2 regions of the Rossellomorea sp. KS-H15a genome follow, and region 1 is predicted to be linked to the other one. Evidence: predicted binding sites of a transcription regulator. Region 1 holds the regulator's gene; the other holds the start of a gene.
The links. Region 1 encodes NrdR, which represses ribonucleotide reductase genes. Its sites were predicted from a motif close to AACACNATATATNGTGTT; they were not measured.
Positions count from the first base shown of each region.

Region 1 (6,839 bases):
GTCTGGCTCCTGTAGCGAAAGTGCTGGATGAGCAGTTTGGAATTGAAAACGGTCTCATGACGACGGTGCATGCTTACACGAATGATCAAAAGAATATTGATAATCCACATAAAGATCTTAGAAGAGCAAGAGCATGCGGCCAATCGATCATCCCGACGACAACGGGTGCTGCGAAAGCATTATCACTAGTGCTTCCTCAACTAAACGGGAAGCTTCACGGCATGGCGCTGCGAGTTCCGACTCCGAACGTTTCATTAGTGGACCTGGTCGTGGATGTAAAAAGGGACGTAACCGTTGATGAAATCAACGAAGCATTCGTCACGGCATCCCTTGGTTCCCTGCACGGTGTACTGGAATATACAACAGAACCACTCGTCTCAATCGATTTTAATACAAACCCACATTCCGCCATCATCGACGGCTTGTCCACAATGGTCATGGGCAGTCGTAAAGTGAAAGTCCTTGCCTGGTACGACAACGAATGGGGCTACTCATGCCGCGTCGTCGACCTGGCCAAATTTGTCGCCACCAAAATGAACGCCAAACAAGAAGTCAACGTTTGAAAGAACCAACATAAATCATAAAGCAAAACCCTAGAACGTACCTTTTTCAGGTGCGTTCTTTTCTTTTATTAATTTATTACTCTTTTTATAAATGGGTAAACGAAAGTTCTCTAAAAGTGTATGAATTTAGTTGCTACCATGAAAAGTCTTTTTAGACAAATTGTTCTTTCAAAAAACTATGTGTTTACGCGTTTAACTAATGTAGTACCACAGAGTGGATTGTAGCGGAAGGCACTTGACTCCTGCGGGAATAGCGGGAAAGTTGAGACCCCACAGGGCAAAGCCCGAGGAGGCTCAACTCACGCCCCGCCGGAAAGCAAGTGCCTGCAGCGAAAAGGAACGGTCAAAGAAGAAAACGGGATCTACTAGGCACTTTATTAAAAGGTGAAAATGATTTTGGTTTTCCTGGTTAAAAAACTTTATAAAAATTTATTGCAAAAGAGTTTTAAACAAAGTATACTATTTTTCGTGAACTTCTTATTAGCAAATGAATACTGATTTAACTACTTAAAGGGTTAGGACCTCTTCGGACTAACTTTCCCCCGTGGTAGTTAAGATTTTGCCAAAGGATTCGTTCATTTTGACGAAAAAAATCATGTCAAAGGGGGAAATACAAAATGGAAACAATGGGACGTCATGTAATCTCTGAATTATGGGGTTGCGATTTTGAAAAATTAAACGATGTAGTAGGAATTGAGAAAACATTCGTAGATGCTGCGCTTAAGTCAGGTGCAGAAGTGCGTGAGGTGGCTTTTCATAAATTTGCTCCTCAAGGTGTTAGTGGAGTCGTGATCATTTCTGAATCACACTTAACGATCCACAGTTTTCCTGAACATGGTTATGCCAGTATTGACGTATATACGTGCGGCGATTTAGATCCTAATATCGCAGCTGAATATATAGCAGATGCTCTTGGTGCTGACACACGTGAAACGATTGAATTGCCACGTGGAATGGGTCCTGTACAAGTGAAGAAGTCCCAGGCTCAAGCCCTTTAATCGATAATAACTCAGAAGAGATGCGTGATTCATGCATCTCTTTTTTTATGCACCCGTTCGTACGTGCACTTATGGGTTTTTCAATCTTGCCTTTTCGTGTAAAATAAGGGTAACTAAAGGGAGGAACTTGATATGAGTGGAATACGTACCCTGTTAAAGCGATTTCAATCGGAGTGTGAAACGTCCGATCAGCATGAAGATAAGGAACTGCAATCACGCTATTATAAATCCATGCACCAAGGTGCATTTAATGCCGTGCTGGGATTATTCTCATCGTCAGAATATGAGGTGATCTCCCAGTCCAAGGACAGAGGGGAAATCACCGTCCGGAAAAACGGAACGCCTCAATTATTTATCGTGGCCACGGTCATTACCGTGCGGCCCCTTGAAACAGCAGTCGATTTCAAGGTCAGTGCGGATAAAGGGAAGATCTTTGGTACATATACCGTTTTAAAAGCGCAAATCAACCATTATTATCACCAGCTTGATGGCGAATTGAAAAAAGTGAAATAACGGTAAATCCTATAGAAGCTTGTGTAAGTTGCAGCTTTTTTATATGATGAAGGTAATAGTATGTAATAACGGAGCTGATATTATGAAATGCCCGTCTTGCCAGCATAATGGTACCCGAGTGGTGGACTCACGACCTGCTGATGAAGGACGCTCTATCAGGAGAAGAAGAGAATGTGAAGAATGTACATTTCGCTTCACGACCTTTGAGAAGGTTGAAGAGCTTCCTTTAATTGTGGTGAAAAAAGAAGGGGTAAGAGAAGAGTTTAGTCGAGAAAAGATTTTGAGGGGATTGATCAAGGCCTGTGAGAAGCGCCCGGTACCTCTTGAAAGATTAGAAAAGATCTCAACAGATATCGAAAAGGACCTGCGGAATCAAGGTGCTTCCGAAGTAGAATCTGTGAAGATCGGTGAGATGGTCATGGATCACCTTGCGAAAGTTGATGAAGTGGCATATGTCCGTTTTGCATCCGTATATCGACAATTTAAGGATATTAATGTATTTATAGACGAATTAAAAGAATTAATAAAAAAAGAGTAGAAGAATGAGCTGAAGATGGAATTCTTTGGCTCTTTTCTCTTTATTTATTGAAAGGTAGAATCCAACTATGATGAAGAAGCATTGGAATGAAATACAGCCAATCGATCACTACACCGTAGGGACACATGGGATGCTTCAGGAATATGACCGGAAAATCATTACGTTTCTGTACCAGCCTCTGATCGGTACAGTTTGCTACAGCCTCTACATGAGTCTATGGGGGGAAGTGGAAGAGAATCGTCTCTGGTCCACTGATTCCACCCATTATCACTTGATGAACGTCCTGTCCGTCAATCTTCAGGACGTCTACGAAGCAAGGATGAAGCTCGAGGGAATCGGTTTGCTGAAGGTGTATGAAAAAAGGGATGATGAAGACCGCCGTTTTCTATATGAACTGCAGCCGCCCCTCTCGCCTCAGGAATTCTTTCATGATGGCATGCTGAATGTGTATTTGTACCGTAAGATCGGCCGGACCCACTATTTGCGTTTGAAGAAATTTTTCACAGATGCGTCAGCTGATAAAAATCAGTACTCAGACATTACCCGATCTTTCCAGGATGTCTTCACATCTGAACCGATTAATTTCCTTCACCATGATGCGAATGTGGATTCGGAAACCGGGTCAGGTGAACAATATATGAAATACGGCAAGAATGATGGACTTGCCCTGGATGAAATCGAATTTGATTTTCAGCTGCTGCTGGCCGGGTTATCGGAATCCATGGTCCCGCGCAAAGCCTTTACGCCGAAAGTGAAGGAAACGGTATTAAAGCTGAGCTATCTGTACGGGATTGATCCTCTTCAGATGAAGAATATCGTCTTAAGCTCCCTGGATGCGGATGATACGATTGATATCGAATTGCTCCGTAAAACGGCCCGTGACTGGTATGGTATGCAAACGGGTGATCAACTGCCTGATTTGACGACGAGAGTGGAAACGAAGAAAGCCGTAGAACGGGATCAACCGCTTTCCCAGGAGGAAGAGCTCATCGACTACCTGGAAACCACTTCACCGAAGGACGTATTATCGGACATCTCGAACGGCGGGTCGCCTTCCAAGGCTGATCTTCAAGCCGTTGAGGAAGTGCTCATGTCCCAGAAGCTGCCGATCGGCGTGATGAATGTTTTGATTCAATACGTGTTATTAAAAACAGACATGAAGTTGACAAAAGGATATATGGAGAAGATCGCTTCCCATTGGTCCAGGAAAAAGGTGACGTCGGCAAGTGAAGCGATGATTCTTGCGAAAAGTGAACATAAGCAGTATCTCGAATGGGCAGAAGGTAAAAAGGAAACGAAGTCGAACAGGCGGAGAAAGCCGATCCGCACCGAGAAGCTTCCGGACTGGTTTAAGGAAGATGAAACGGCGGAAGAATCCGAGTCGACTGTAGAAGGATACGACTTCGAAGCAGAAAAGAAAAAACTCGAAGAAGAGCTTAAAAATTTTCGGAAGTAGGTGAACAAAACGATGGAGAAAATCAATAACACCTTAAAAAGGCTGGCGACTTCCGGGTCATTTCAACAGCGATATGAACAAATGAAAAAAGAGATATTAGAAAATAATGATGTAAAAGATTTTATCCGCAGGAATGAAGGCCGGGTAACGGCTGAAATGGTCAATGAAAGCCTGATGAAACTATATGAGTACATCTCTCAAAGCAAGGAATGCCGGTACTGTCCTTCTTTGCAGGAATGCAAGAACATGATGGAAGGGTATGACCCTCATCTGGTGATCAGGGGAAACACCATCGACATCGATTATCATCGCTGCCCGCGGAAAGTCATCCATGATGAAAGAACGAGTGCCCAGCGTCTGATTAAAAGTCTTTACGTACCTAAGGATATCTTGCAGGCCTCCTTCCAGACCCTCGATCTTGATTCGAAAAGCCGTCTGGAAGCGGTGCGCCTTGCGAAGAATTTCGTAGAGACGTATACAGAAGGGACGAAAATGAAGGGTCTCTATTTTTACGGGAAGTTCGGAGTGGGCAAGTCCTATCTGCTAGGCGCCATGGCCAATGAACTTGCTGAGAAAAAGATCGGATCTTTGATTGTATATGTTCCTGAGTTCTTCAGGGAAATCAAGTCTTCACTCGGTGATAATACGGTGAATGAAAAGCTAAAGATGGTAAAATCAGCACCGATCCTCATGCTTGACGACATCGGAGCGGAAACGATGTCCAGCTGGGGAAGGGATGAAATCCTCGGCACCATCCTCCAGTACAGGATGCTTGAGAATCTGCCGACATTCTTCACTTCCAACTTCAACTTCAGCGAGCTGACCCATCACCTGACCTACAGTCAGCGCGGGGAAGAAGAGAAATTGAAGGCTGCGCGGATCATGGAGCGGATTAAATATTTATCTAAGCCTGTGTTGATTGACGGGCGGAATCGAAGGGAATAGTTTGTAGGAAAGGGAGTCGCGTATGCGGTTCCCTTTCCTTTTTTTATCAGCCAAAAGAATTTCCCTCCTCAACTTCTAATTTATACAAGCCTCCCATATATATAAATCAGGGAATTGGGTTTAAGGAGGCGAGAAAGTTTGATTGAATTTATTTTCAAGCAAAAAAGTGATGCGGTAAAGCTTCAAGAATACCTCAATAAAGAATTCATCCAATCATGGTTTCATGAAACGCTCTTTCAACATACAACTCACTATAATCTGACGATAGAGGTTTCGCCCTTCTTCAAGGAGCGGGAAAAGCTTTTCAACGGTGTTTCCAAATTCGTCATGAATGATAAATGCATGGACTGGTCCGAATCAGCCTTGAGAGAAAATTATTTGTATGAAGACAGTGATGAAATCAATCAAATATTAGAAATCGTGTCAGAGATGAGGATGGGTGAACGTCCGGAATTGATGGAGCTGATCGATGAATGGGACGAGGCTGACTACGTCCATGAGAGCCTTGAACTTCTATTGGAAGGAAAGGCCCCCATCTCATTCGACTCCTTCAGCAAGTTCAGGTTGAAAAAGCTTCAGGAGAGGTTACTGCTGATGCTGGATCTCGCCATAGACGAATATAAGATGGAGCAGGAATATCAGATGTTCGTTCATATGCTGCGGGAATATCTCTCGTCAAGGGAGCAGAAAATGCGCACGGTCCATCTTTACTCGACGGGGTATGGATTTCGTTTCTTTGATGAGGACATGAAAGAAGTGACACGGCAGGAGCTGACGAAGGCGATCGATAAACGGCTGCTCACCAATCACCCCTTATATGTAGATTCATTCACCATTGCCCCTTTATTGTCCCTTGCACCTGAGAAGATACACGTTTATGGAAATGGGGATCATCAATTGATCCGGACGCTACAGAATATTTTTGAAGAACGGATCGATCTTCTGCCGTTAAGTTATTTTCCCGAGACACTTCTTTATCCTTCGTGGGATATTGCGAATGAATAGGCTTGCTTTTCAAAACATAACCGATTATAATACCTACATAATAAGTCAATAAATAAAGGTTATGATGAGGACAACAATATTCCTATTCATTCACAGAGAGGGAAGTCTCCAGGCTGCAAGCTTCCTAATTCGGTAGTGATATTTACCACCTCGGAACTTCAATCATGAACGGAACCTGATCCGGTTCACAGTAATGATTGACGGCTAAATGTCGTTATTCTTTTTCAATGAAGTCATTGTCTTTAAACCAGGACAGTGAGAAGTTGGGTGGAACCACGAGTTTATTTATTAACCTCGTCCCTTCAAACGTGAAGGGGCGGGGTTTTTTATGTTGTATAAAGATATTTTAAGGAGTGAAACCACATGTCAGAAGTAGTAAAAATGCAGTTCCCGGATGGTAATGTTAAGGAGTTTCCCAAGGGTACGACAACAGAAGAGATTGCTGCGTCCATCAGTCCGGGACTGAAGAAGAAGGCGCTCGCTGGAAAAATAAATGGTGAAATGATCGACCTGCGCACAGGAATTCAGGAAGATGGAGCGATTGAAATCGTGACGGCTCCTTCATCGGATGCCCTTGAAGTCCTTCGTCACAGTACGGCCCATTTGATGGCACAGGCAATCAAACGTTTATACCCTGAAACGAAGCTGGGGATCGGTCCGGTCATTGAAGGCGGATTTTATTACGATATCGATTCAGAGCATACGTTTACGCCGGAAGATCTTCCCGTGATCGAGAAGGAAATGAAGAAGATCACAGGTGAAAACCTGGAAGTCGTACGTAAAGAAGTCAGCCGAGACGAAGCGCAGAAAATGTACGAAGA
Region 1 is NZ_CP096886.1:3,664,142-3,670,980, reverse strand. Features, by position in the region: gene M1J35_RS18785 (glyceraldehyde-3-phosphate dehydrogenase) at 1-563, shown strand, start outside; gene speD (adenosylmethionine decarboxylase) at 1,181-1,561, shown strand; gene M1J35_RS18775 (hypothetical protein) at 1,694-2,074, shown strand; gene nrdR (transcriptional regulator NrdR) at 2,157-2,612, shown strand; gene M1J35_RS18765 (replication initiation and membrane attachment family protein) at 2,680-4,068, shown strand; gene dnaI (primosomal protein DnaI) at 4,081-5,013, shown strand; gene M1J35_RS18755 (putative sporulation protein YtxC) at 5,152-6,018, shown strand; gene thrS (threonine--tRNA ligase) at 6,382-6,839, shown strand, end outside.

Region 2 (6,839 bases), 310 kb from region 1:
ATGTTCGTCGTGTCCTCAAATCCCCTCGCACTCGGGGCACTTACACCTCCGGGGAAATTAGGGGCGGACATTGTCATTGGGGATGCACAGCCATTCGGTATCCCGAGCGCCTTCGGTGGACCTCACTGCGGATACTTCGCCGTGAATAAGAAGCTTATGCGCAAGGTACCTGGACGCCTGGTCGGTCAAACCGTTGATGAAGACGGTATCCGCGGTTTCGTTTTGACTCTCCAAGCCCGTGAACAACATATCCGTCGCGATAAAGCGACATCGAATATCTGTTCCAATCAGGCATTGAATGCACTCGCTGCATCCGTCGCGATGACGGCACTAGGAAAACAGGGTGTCAAAGAAATGGCCATTCAGAATATCCAAAAAGCTCATTACGCTAAAGAAGCCTTGAAAGCGAAAGGGTTCCTCGTCGCGTTTGAAGGACCATCATTCAATGAGTTTGTCATAAAGGTAAATAGGCCTGTCAAAGAAATCAATCAAAAGCTACTCGAAAAAGACATGATTGGTGGATATGACCTTGGACTTATGGATGACAGCTTAACGCAGCATATGCTGGTGGCTGTCACGGAACTTCGCAGCAAAGATGAAATCGACGCATTCGCAGCAGAATTGGGGGATTGTCATGAATAAGCAAGATCAACCTCTTATTTTTGAATTATCTAAAGAAGGCCGAATTGGTTACAGCTTACCTGAAATGGATGTACCTCAGGTAGATTTATCCGAGCTCATTCCATCAGATTACATCCGCACAGAAGCACCGGAACTCCCGGAGGTTTCGGAACTTGATATCATGCGCCACTATACGGCACTGTCCAAGCGTAATCACGGTGTGGACTCCGGTTTCTATCCACTTGGATCCTGTACGATGAAGTACAATCCGAAAGTGAACGAAAACGTTGCACGCTTGAACGGATTCGCCCATATCAACCCGCTGCAGGAACCGGAAAGCGTTCAAGGTGCCCTTGAACTGATGTATGACCTGCAAGAGCATTTGAAAGAAATCACCGGTATGGATGAAGTCACCCTTCAACCTGCTGCAGGGGCCCATGGCGAATGGACCGGGCTTATGATGATCCGTGCTTATCATGAAGCAAATGGTGATACACACCGTACGAAGGTCATCGTACCCGATTCAGCTCATGGAACTAACCCGGCCAGTGCAACGGTTGCCGGCTTTGAAACGGTTACGGTGAAGTCAAACGATAATGGACTCGTCGATTTAGACGATCTTAAGCGCGTCGTCGGGGATGACACGGCTGCCCTGATGTTGACAAACCCGAACACCCTTGGATTATTCGAAGAGAATATCATGGAAATGGCTTCCATCATTCATGAAGCTGGCGGAAAGCTGTATTATGATGGTGCCAATCTAAATGCCGTCCTTTCAAAAGCAAGACCGGGGGATATGGGATTTGACGTCGTACATTTAAATCTCCACAAAACATTCACTGGCCCTCACGGTGGCGGTGGTCCGGGAAGCGGTCCTGTAGGAGTGAAGGAAGACTTGATTAAATACCTTCCTAAACCGGTACTGGTGAAAAATGGTGACACGTTCGAATTCGATTACAACAGACCTGAATCCATCGGACGGGTAAAACCTTACTATGGAAACTTTGGAATCAATGTCCGTGCGTATACGTATATCAGGACGATGGGGCCGGACGGACTGAGAGCCGTAACGGAAAACGCGGTCCTGAATGCCAACTACATGATGCGTCGACTGGCACCTCACTTTGACCTGCCATACGATCGTCATTGTAAGCATGAGTTTGTCATCAGTGGGAAACGTCAGAAGAAGCTCGGCGTCCGAACATTGGATATTGCGAAGCGACTACTGGACTTCGGATATCATCCACCAACCATTTACTTCCCGTTAAACGTGGAAGAGTGCATGATGATCGAACCGACGGAAACAGAATCCAAAGAAACCCTTGATTCCTTCATTGATGCCATGATCCAAATTGCCAAAGAAGCAGAAGAAACACCGGAAATCGTCCAGGAAGCCCCTCACACAACCATCGTGAAGCGTATGGATGAAACACTGGCTGCAAGAAAACCGGTACTCCGTTATACAAAAGAGAGCTAAACATACCATTGACACCGAAAGCCCTGCAGGAAAATCTCTGCAGGGCTTTTAGTTGAGGGACGGACCTGTGATATGTAGTGATGGTGATGAGGAATCCAGCCGTTATGGGTGATCATCCAGCGGAAATGAACAGGAAACCAGCCGTTTTGGTCAATAATTCGGCCGAAAGATCAAAAAATCCAGCCGTAAACCATTTAGTTCCATTTGCGGATGCATCCCGGCCACTCACGAACCGCATGCAAAAAAAAAGATCGCCCAGGGGCGATCTCTCTGCATTATTTTTTATGCTTTACTTTCCCTGTCCATTTTTTAAATCCACCTTGTAACTGGTGAAGATTGCGGTACCCTTTTTTGTGCAGCATTTGAGCTGCTCTTCCACTGCGGAGCCCGCTTTGGCAATAAAGGTATACGGGTTGATCTGAGCGGATTTCCTTTTGTCTCATTTTGATCTGTGACAAAGGAATATTGCGTGCACCGAGGACGTGACCGTTTTCAAATTCATTCGCTTCACGAACATCTATCAATTGAGCTTTACGATATCCTGCTCGAAATTCTTCCTCATTCAGTGTATTCACGATTCTCTTTTGATAGAAGAACGTAAAAAGTGAATAGATGATGATTCCACCAAGTACGACTAAAAGAATATATAATCCTTCCATCATTCATGCTCCTTTCTACAAATGCGCTACCTTCTATTATATTCATGAAGTGCGTAAGAATCAAAACAAATTTATTATTTTACAGCAAAGACTTTCCAATCTGTTTTTCTTTGTTTTTTCGATTGGATTTGATAGACTAGTAACGGACTTGAATGAAGATGAATTTTTACATAACGCTATTAAATAGAAGACGCAAATGAGGTATGCTGCATGAAAAAGGAAACGTGGAGATTCATTGACTCCGGGAATTGTTCTCCCTCTTATAATATGGCCCTTGATGAGGCCTTGCTCGATTGGCACAGTGAAGGGAAGATCCCTCCTACGATCCGGTTTTACGGGTGGGATCCAGCGACACTTTCTGTCGGTTATTTTCAAAAAGTAGAAAAGGAAATCAATCTTGACGCTGTCAAAGAACACGGACTTGGTTTTGTAAGACGGCCGACGGGAGGCAGAGGGGTTCTTCATGAACATGAATTGACGTACAGCGTCATCGTGTCAGAAGAACATCCGGAAATGCCAAGGACAGTCACAGAAGCGTACCGTGTGATTTCAGAAGGGATTCTGAAGGGATTTCAAGGGCTTGGTCTCGAAGCCTACTTTGCTGTACCAAGGACGGCAGAAGAACGGGAAGGATTAAAGAATCCGCGATCGGCGGTTTGCTTTGATGCCCCGAGCTGGTATGAGCTTGTCGTGGAAGGACGAAAAGTGGCAGGAAGTGCACAGACGAGACAAAAAGGTGTTATCCTTCAGCACGGCTCGATTCTATTGGACCTTGATGAGGATAAGTTGTTCAGCCTGTTCAAATACCCCTCCGACAGGGTAAAAGAGCGTATGCAGCGGGCATTTAAAAGCAAGGCTGTTGCAATGAATGAGATCAGTTCAGTGCCGGTCACAATGGATATGGCGAAGGAAGCATTCAAAAAAGGTTTTGAGGAAGGATTGAATATCCATCTCGAGCCCTATGAGCTCTCTGAAGAGGAAACACAATATGTTGTGGATCTTGCCAAATCACGATACGAATCTGATGAGTGGAATTTTAAACGTTAAAAAATTTTTTGTTGAAAAAAAGCGATGCTTGTCGCTTTTTTCCTATTTTACCAACGATTACGGTGCTTTATATTATATCAAGTTCAAAATTAATAGAAATAGCGGGATTAATAGATGTTTTTCTATTCTTTTCTCCTGTTTTCTATTTTTATTGGCATATTAACCGTTTGACAAACAAATGACCTATTGACCTGAAACACAATATATGGTGTGTCGAATAATTTTTCGTACACAATATGTTGTGTTTATTTATTGCTTTTCCAGAATGGCTATGATATCTTAATACTTGATATAAGACATCAGCGAAGAAAACAGAAACTGAAACATTTGAGATAGAAGGAGTTGTCTTTATGACTGTTGCGTCGAAAAATGCGATGAAATTAAACACCGAGAGATTAAATAAGGATATTGGATTGTTTCCTCAAGTACATCCCATCACACCGGATATGACTACTACACACAAAGGTGTCTCCCGTCTGGTCATGATCGATCGTTATTCGTTCAAGGATACGGAAAAGATCACACTTAGCGAAGGAGACTTCGTGGTCCTCACCATCAAGGAAGATCCCAAGTTTCCTGCAAGGGGATTGGGCTACATTTCAAGCATCGATTGGGAAACGAAAAAAGCATCTGTCTGGATCGAAGAAGAGTACAGAAGTGCCATCGATAAACCGGAGGAGATGGAGACAGGGATTGTCTCGAGGACACTCGATGTCATTGAGAAACCACTTGAAGTCTACTATGAACAAATTGCGAAGCGTAACGCAACAGGCTTGGCAGAGGTGGAAGAAACTCCTGAAAAGAGACAGGTTTGGTTTGAAAAATTCTATCATGAGCTAGTGAATCTCCATTTTGTTCCTGCTGGACGTGTCCTATACGGAGCGGGTGCAGGCACGGATGTAACGTATTTCAACTGTTATGTGATGCCATTCGTACAGGATTCCCGCGAAGGTATCTCAGAGCACCGCAAGCAGGTGATGGAGATTATGAGCCGCGGCGGCGGAGTCGGAACGAACGGATCGACCCTTCGTCCACGCAATACTCTCGCGAAAGGTGTCAACGGGAAATCATCAGGTTCCGTTTCCTGGCTGGATGACATCGCGAAACTGACTCACTTGGTTGAGCAGGGCGGATCAAGACGTGGGGCACAAATGATCATGCTTTCAGATTGGCATCCCGATATTATTGAATTCATTATCTCTAAAATGCAAAACCCGCGTATCCTGCGTTATCTTCTTGAAAACACGGAAGATGAAACCATCAAAAAGGCGGCTCAGGATAAGTTGAAATTCACCCCGCTGACTGAACAAGAGGAAGCGATGTATCAAGGGATCCTGAACTACAGACAGATCCCCGGCTATGGTGGATTCGATGTGAAGATCCTTAAGAATGCGGAAGAAAAACTGCGCACAGGGGGCACATACAGTGTCCATAATTCAGAATTCCTGACAGGGGCGAACATCTCCGTCTGCCTGACAAGCGACTTCATGGAAGCCGTGGAGAACGATCGTGAATATGAGCTTCGCTTCCCTGATGTGGAAAGTTATAACGAAGAGCAAATGAACTATTATAATGAAGAATGGCATAATGTAGGCGATGTGCGCGAATGGGAAAAGCTTGGATACAAAGTTCGCACATACCGAAAGATCAAGGCGAAAGAACTGTGGAACCTGATCAATGTGTGTGCAACCTACTCAGCTGAACCAGGAATCTTCTTTATCGATAACGCCAATGATATGACGAATGCGAAAGCATACGGCCAAAAGGTAGTGGCCACGAACCCATGCGGCGAGCAGCCCCTTGCTCCATATTCAGTGTGTAACCTGGCAGCCGTCAACCTTGCTCAGTTTGCGGATAAAGAGACGAAGACCGTTGATTTCGAGAAATTGAAGCGTACGGTTGAAGTCGGTGTTCGCATGCAGGATAATGTCATCGACGCGACTCCATACTTCCTGGATGAAAATAAGAAGCAGGCTCTCGGGGAGCGACGCGTAGGCCTTGGCGTAATGGGTCTTGCCGACTTATTGATCTACTGTGAAAAAGAATACGGATCAGAAGAAGGTAACAGGCTTGTGGATGAAGTCTTTGAAGTCATCGCGACAACTGCTTATCGTGCTTCCGTTGAATTATCGAAGGAAAAAGGAAGCTTCCCATTCCTGACTGGAAGCACTGATGAAGAAACGAAGGCCTTGCGTAAGGCATTCGTGGAAACAGGCTTTATGAAGAAAATGCCTGAAGACGTACGTCATGACATTGAAGAGTACGGAATCCGGAATTCCCATCTGCTGACGGTGGCCCCAACAGGTTCGACCGGTACGATGGTCGGGGTGTCGACGGGTCTTGAGCCATACTTCTCCTTCACCTATTACAGAAGTGGACGTCTCGGTAAATTCATTGAAGTAAAGGCGGATATTGTAGAGGATTACTTGAAGAGAAATCCGGATGCGGATGCAGACAATCTTCCGGAATGGTTTATCTCTTCCATGAGCCTGGCTCCACAAGCACATGCCGACGTTCAATGCGTCATCCAAAATTGGATCGACAGCTCCATTTCGAAAACCGTGAATGCCCCTCGTGGTTATACGGTAGAACAGGTAGAAAAAGTATATGAACGACTGTATAAAGGTGGAGCAAAGGGCGGTACCGTGTATGTGGACGGAAGCCGTGATTCTCAGGTGCTTACCCTTAAAGCGGAAGAAAACAGCTTTGATGATGAAAATGAACAGGAACAACATGACATTCCGACCGCTAAAAAGCCGATCGTATTACTGGATACAATCCAGGACGTGCGTTCCACGGACGTAACCATCGGTTCTGAAGTGGGGAATACATGCCCGGTCTGCCGTAAAGGTACGGTAAAAGATATGGGTGGTTGCAATACTTGTACAAACTGCGGCGCTCAGCTGAAGTGTGGACTATAATCATTAAAATGCGCAGGAGGGGACTGGTTCCCCTCCTGTTTTTTTTAGTCTAAAATCCTTCCAGGTGAATTAAAGATGTAGTAATACACTAAAAGGAGTGGAGCCTTTGGACAT
Region 2 is NZ_CP096886.1:3,358,923-3,365,761, reverse strand. Features, by position in the region: gene gcvPA (aminomethyl-transferring glycine dehydrogenase subunit GcvPA) at 1-642, shown strand, start outside; gene gcvPB (aminomethyl-transferring glycine dehydrogenase subunit GcvPB) at 635-2,098, shown strand; gene M1J35_RS17230 (rhodanese-like domain-containing protein) at 2,374-2,757, opposite strand; gene M1J35_RS17225 (lipoate--protein ligase family protein) at 2,968-3,804, shown strand; gene M1J35_RS17220 (vitamin B12-dependent ribonucleotide reductase) at 4,155-6,725, shown strand; gene M1J35_RS17215 (patatin-like phospholipase family protein) at 6,832-6,839, shown strand, end outside.
Region 2: a site for NrdR is predicted at 4,000-4,017, ahead of M1J35_RS17220 (vitamin B12-dependent ribonucleotide reductase). Genes of this name have one in related genera too.